2 regions of the Priestia sp. TSO9 genome follow, and region 1 is predicted to be linked to the other one. Evidence: riboswitches for the same ligand, from Rfam matches in the RefSeq annotation. Region 1 holds a riboswitch; the other holds the start of a gene.
What was found. A riboswitch is a leader RNA that binds a small molecule or an ion and turns the genes downstream of it on or off. The one in region 1 is predicted to bind thiamine pyrophosphate.
Positions count from the first base shown of each region.

Region 2: it holds a riboswitch for thiamine pyrophosphate, as region 1 does, so the genes downstream of both, thiT (energy-coupled thiamine transporter ThiT) here and thiC (phosphomethylpyrimidine synthase ThiC) in region 1, are expected to answer to the same signal.

Region 1 covers NZ_JAJEKD010000007.1:11,785-14,982, reverse strand. The annotation lists gene LJC66_RS02080 (undecaprenyl-diphosphate phosphatase) at 1-240, opposite strand, end outside; gene LJC66_RS02075 (hypothetical protein) at 699-989, shown strand; TPP riboswitch at 1,071-1,185, shown strand; gene thiC (phosphomethylpyrimidine synthase ThiC) at 1,299-3,068, shown strand.
Region 2 covers NZ_JAJEKD010000013.1:926,166-929,363, reverse strand. The annotation lists gene LJC66_RS12895 (amino acid permease) at 7-1,446, opposite strand; lysine riboswitch at 1,549-1,733, opposite strand; TPP riboswitch at 1,908-2,008, shown strand; gene thiT (energy-coupled thiamine transporter ThiT) at 2,041-2,649, shown strand; gene LJC66_RS12885 (ethanolamine ammonia-lyase reactivating factor EutA) at 2,806-3,198, shown strand, end outside.

The sequences.
Region 1 (3,198 bases):
TGGTTTTTTTCCCAATCCTAATAAATTAATAAAACGATCTTTAAAAATAACAACTACTGCTAAGATCGACCCTAGCTGAATAACAATTTTAAATGTATTAGCTACTGGAGATGAAAATAATTCTTTTGAATTTAACCACAGGTCATCCACAATAATCATATGCCCAGTTGACGAAACAGGAGCAAACTCTGTTAAACCTTCTACAATCCCTAAAATGATTGCTACAATAATTTCCCACATAAAGCTATATACCTTGCCTTTCTTTCAAATTAATAAGCTTATCGCTTCGTTTTACATGCTCAACTATTTTCCTATTTTGACACTTGCTTTTTTATCATAATTGTTAAAACTATGAAATACAATGTGTATTTGCAAAAAGATAAGAATCTTTAATAATTTGTAATAAAAACCTTACATGCTAGAACCAAAAAACACGATATCAGCTTTTATTTATTTTAGAAAGCAGTCACTATGTTCGGTATAAATTCCGGTCCCTTAGCTAAAAATGAATCATCTAGACTATTTTTCTTTAGTGTACAAAAATGACTAAATCATTATGTTTTTTCCATCCCCTTTACTGTCATCTATCATTTTAATCAACTAGTGCTTGCTTATACGGCATATCCCCTAAGTAATTTGAAACTTTTTTCTCTCTTTACTCGTATTATAGTAGTATCTTTTTTAGGAGGCTTTTTACTATGAATGGAAATGTACGTACAATGAAATGGGTGACTGCTGGGTATGAAGCCTTGCTTGGAATTCCTTTAATTGGCGCGGGGATTGTTATGGGCTTTAGTTATACTCCTCTTTTTATTGGATTTATTCTTCATGCTATCACGCTCATTTTAGCTAATAGAAGAGGGTTATCTTCCTATGGAAACATACTAGGGATTGTTACTTCACTGGTTGCTTGGATTCCATTTTTAGGGTTTATCATGCACATTATTACAGCTATTGTGATTGCAATCGATGCTGCTAGACAACGTTAATTGTCTAGCTTTTTTTATTTAAGGGTTGATTTTTTACCGAATGATGGTAAACTTAAGCCGTAAATTGAATAATTTGAATGTTATTTCTACTAGGGGTGTCTGATAGCTCAGACTGAGAGAAGAGTGCAATAAAACTCTTTAACCCTTTGAACCTGATTTGGGTTATACCAGCGGAGGGAAGTAGTCTTGAAAAGAATAGTATATGTTTATTCTTTTTTCGCCTATTCCATCGGGTTCTGTCTATCACAGAACCCGATTTTTTTATGGTTCGGTATAGCTACACTTTATGCGAAACCGGAGGAATATGTAATGTCAAAACAAAATGTATCAGTTTCTATGAAAAAGCCTTTTCCAAACAGTCACAAAGTATATGTCCAAGGATCCAGAGAAGACCTTAAAGTGCCTATGCGTGAAATTCATCAGTCTCCTACTACAGGATCTTTTGGGGAAGAAGAAAATAGTCCCGTACGTGTATACGACACGAGCGGTGTTTATACAGATCCCCGTTATGAAATTAATTTACAAAAAGGATTACCGGCTCTGCGCGAAAAGTGGATTGCAGAACGAAACGATGTAGAAACATATCAAGGCCGTACGGTTCAGCCACAGGATAACGGTTATTATGATGGTGATCCAAGAGATCAGTACGAGCGCTTTATCACTAATCGTTTACCGCTGCGCGCGAAAAAAAATCAAAATGTAACGCAAATGCACTATGCGAAAAAAGGAATCATCACGCCCGAAATGGAATTTATCGCTATTCGTGAACAGATGGATCCTGAAGTCGTGCGTGAAGAAGTAGCAAGAGGACGTGCCATTATCCCTAATAATATCAATCACCCTGAGAGCGAACCGATGATTATCGGCCGCAAATTCCACGTGAAAATCAATGCTAATATCGGAAATTCAGCTATTCGTTCAGCTATTGAAGATGAAGTAGAAAAAATGACATGGGCAACGCGTTGGGGAGCCGATACAATTATGGATTTATCAACAGGAAAGGATATCCACACAACGCGCGAATGGATTATCCGCAACTCGCCTGTTCCTGTAGGGACCGTTCCTATTTACCAAGCGCTTGAAAAAGTAAAAGGCGTAGCAGAAGATCTAACGTGGGAAGCATATCGCGATACATTAATTGAACAAGCAGAACAAGGTGTTGATTACTTTACTATTCACGCAGGTGTTCTTTTACGCTATATTCCTCTGACAGCGAAACGTACGACAGGTATTGTTTCACGCGGAGGATCCATCTTGGCGCAGTGGTGTTTAGCTCATCATGAAGAGAACTTTTTATATACTCGCTTTGAAGAAATCTGTGAAATCTGTAAAGCATACGATATTTCTATTTCCCTTGGCGATGGACTACGTCCTGGTTCCATTGCAGATGCTAATGATGAGGCACAGTTCGGTGAGTTAGAAACGCTCGGTGAATTAACTAAAATTGCTTGGAAACACGATGTTCAAGTTATGATTGAAGGTCCTGGACATGTCCCTATGCACCTCATCAAAGAAAACGTAGATAAACAAATGGAAATATGCCAAGAAGCTCCCTTCTATACTCTTGGACCGCTTACAACCGACATCGCTCCAGGCTATGACCATATTACATCAGGTATTGGGGCTGCAATGATTGGCTGGTTTGGGACAGCTATGCTTTGCTACGTAACGCCAAAAGAACATTTAGGTCTGCCGAATAAAGAAGACGTTCGAGAAGGCGTTATCACCTATAAAATTGCTGCGCATGCCGCTGACCTAGCAAAAGGCCATCCAGGAGCACAAAAACGCGATAACGCGCTGTCTAAAGCAAGATTTGAATTTAGATGGAATGATCAATTTAACCTGTCACTAGATCCAGAGCGCGCAAAAGAATATCACGATGAAACACTTCCCGCTGAAGGTGCTAAAACAGCCCATTTCTGTTCAATGTGTGGACCTAAATTCTGTTCGATGCGTATTTCTCAGGATATTCGTAACATGGCTCAACAAAATGAAAAAGATGTAAACGAAGTAAGAGAAGAAGGAATGAAAGAAAAAGCTAAAGAGTTTGTTAACAGTGGTTCAAATATCTATCAATAATGAAGTAGAACAGCTTAAAGAACAAATTAAGCTGCTTGAAAGAAAGTTATTATTTGTTCAGCAAAATTGTCAGCACATTATCGTTGAATCCTCACATTCTTCCGTAAAGCGCTGTATTAAGTGTTTCTAT
Region 2 (3,198 bases), on a different contig from region 1:
CTTTTTTTATTCGTATTTTTTTACTGTTACTTGGCATTCTTTTAACGGAATAAGTTTTGACTTTTTCGTCCATTTGTATCCTAACCAAACAATTAAGAATAAAGGAAGTCCGATATAAGAAACAAGTACACCGTACCAGTCAATCGAATCACCCGTAAACGCCGAATAGTTTTGACCTAAAATGACAACAGCACATAAAATAAAGGCAAAGATAGGACCAAACGGGAAAAGTTTTGCATGATATGGAAGTTCACTCAAATCATGACCTTGGGCAACAAATGCTCTTCTAAAACGATAGTGGCTGATGGCAATTCCTAACCAAGCAATAAAACCAGACATACCAGAAGCGTTAAGTAACCACGTGTATACCGCACCGTCTCCAAAAAATGAAGCACCAAATGCAAGTGTACCGACAAGTGCCGTTGCGATTAAAGCATTAACCGGAACGCCTCGTTTATTTACTTTTGCTAAGAACCTCGGTGCTTTTCCATCTTTCGCTAAGTTCCACAGCATACGCGTAGAAGCATACATACCTGAGTTACCAGCAGATAAAACGGCTGTTAAAATAACGGCATTGATAGCTGATGCTGCAAACGCCAGACCTGCTCGTTCGAATATTAAAGTAAATGGACTTACCCGCACATCATCACTTGCTAATGAATCCGCTGTGTATGGAATAAGCATCCCGATAACAAAAATAGCTAAAATATAAAATAACAAGATGCGCCAGAAGACTTGTTTAACTGCACGAGGAACCGTTTTTTCCGGATCTTCACTTTCTCCAGCTGCGACTCCAAGCAACTCTGTTCCTTGGAATGAAAAACCAGCAGCCATAAAAATACCTAAGACAGTAAAGAATCCACCGTGAATGGGTCCATCACCAAGCGTGAAGTTTTTAAAACCTGGTGCTTCATTGTTAAAGATACCAAAAATCATCATAATACCAATAACTAAAAAGATGATAACCGTTACTACTTTAATTAACGAAAACCAAAATTCAGATTCACCAAATCCTTTTACAGAAAGGTAGTTAAGCCCAAACATAATTAATAAAAACAGGGCACTCCATAAAATAGAAGAAGAGTTTGGGAACCAAAATTTCATAATAAGGGCTCCAGCAGATAATTCAGCTGCAATCGTAATAGCCCAGTTATACCAATAGTTCCAGCCGAGAGCGAAACCAAAGGATGGATCTACAAACCGAGACGCATACGTACTAAACGAACCGGCTTCAGGCATATAAGCTGCGAGCTCCGCTAGGCTGGTCATCAAAAAGTAAACCATGACACCAATGATAGCGTAAGCTAAAAGCGCTCCCCCAGGTCCTGCTGTGTGAATTGCTCCACCACTTGCTAGGAATAAGCCGGTTCCGATGGCTCCTCCTAATGAAATCATCGTTAAGTGGCGAGATTTCAACCCACGTTTTAATTCTTGCTGCTCTTGCATAGATAAATACTCCTTTCGAATGTACGGAAAGAGACGGGATAACATAAAAAAAGCCCGCAGTATATGTGCGCGCTTTTAAATCTGAAAACCGCGTCAACCTTCCGTGAAGATAGCTCTTCACATCACTCGCATGATGTGACAGTTCTGTTCCTGTTCGGAGACAGCCCCAGCTTAAATCAACCGAGAAGTGATCTAAACTTCGGCAATTTTTCCTTTCAAGCAACATCCTCAATGTTCTCTGCATTTCCGTTGCTTTACTATTAAAAACTGCGACCTCTACCTCATCGATTAGGATGAGGGTTTTTTATATTCATTTGACATAAAAGAAGTATACCAAATACTAAAACGATTGTCATTATAAAAAATAGATTCAGAAAATAGAAACATCTTTGAAATCTCTCGAATCTATTTTGTTACATATGATATAATGAATGTTGTCATAATACTACATAAATATCCGAACGTACCACAGGGGGAGCCGCCGTGCTGAGAGTGAACAAATTGTTCAGACCCTTCGAACCTGTTAGTTAACGCTAGCGTAGGAATGTGGGAATAGTAGCATATATTTGCTTACTCCTGTGTAAACCGTTTGATATGAATGATTCAAAAACAGGAGTGAGAAACGTGAATAAAGCATTACCTTTACAGGCTAAAATTGAAATAGCTATTTTTGCAGCATTAGCACTTCTACTTGATCTTTTGCCTTCCATTAAGATTGCAACGGCTGTGAGTATTTCGTTCTCCATGGTGCCCATTTTTATTATGTGCTTTCGCTGGGGAGTAAAAGGCGGGGCTCTATCTGGTCTATTATGGGGGCTTTTACAGTTGGCAACAGGAACGGCTTATATTTTAACAGCGCTGCAAACGTTTATTGAATATATTGTGGCTTTTGCTTTTATAGGTTTTGGAGGTATTTTTTCGCAATCTATTAAAACAAATTTAGCTAACAATAACAGATCAAAAGCTTTTGTTTTGATTGTTTTATCCCTTATTATCGGCAGCTTCGCACGGTATTTCTGGCACTTTATTGCGGGTATTATTTTCTGGGGATCATATGCGCCAAAGGGCATGTCCGCTCTATGGTATTCTTTTTCAATGAACGGGATTTCAATGGTAGGATCACTAATAGCCTGCTTAATCATTCTTTCACTATTAATTCCATCGGCATCAAGAATGATTATAACTAAATCACACTCATCATAAGCAAAAAGACTAAATCTACCAAGATTTAGTCTTTTTTGTCATTTGTCACCTTTGTTTACACAAAAGTGTGTCAGGTTTGATAACATAGTTAGTGAAATATTCAAAAAACTGTTTTATGATAATCACCATATTCAAACGAGATAAGGGATTGATAGCATGCTACAGAAATGGATCACGAGCATAGGTTTAGATATTGGAACAAGCACAACGAAACTGATTGTAAGCAAGCTGTTAATAGCAAATCAACAAAATCAGTTTACGCTGCCAGGCTGTCAAATTATTGATCGTCGCGTAACCTATGCAAGTTCTATCTATACCACCCCTATGCTAAACGATGTTGAAATCGATGTTCAAAGATTAACGGTACTACTAGAACAAGAGTATAAGAATGCAGGAATCTCCTTAGATCAAGTGGAAGCAGGTGCTGTTATCATCACAGGAGAAACGGCCAGAAAGCAAAATGCAGAAAGTATCGTTCACTATCTAGCCGAACATGCTGGGGATTTTGTTGTTGCAACAGCTGGCGCTGACCTGGAAGGAATATTAGCA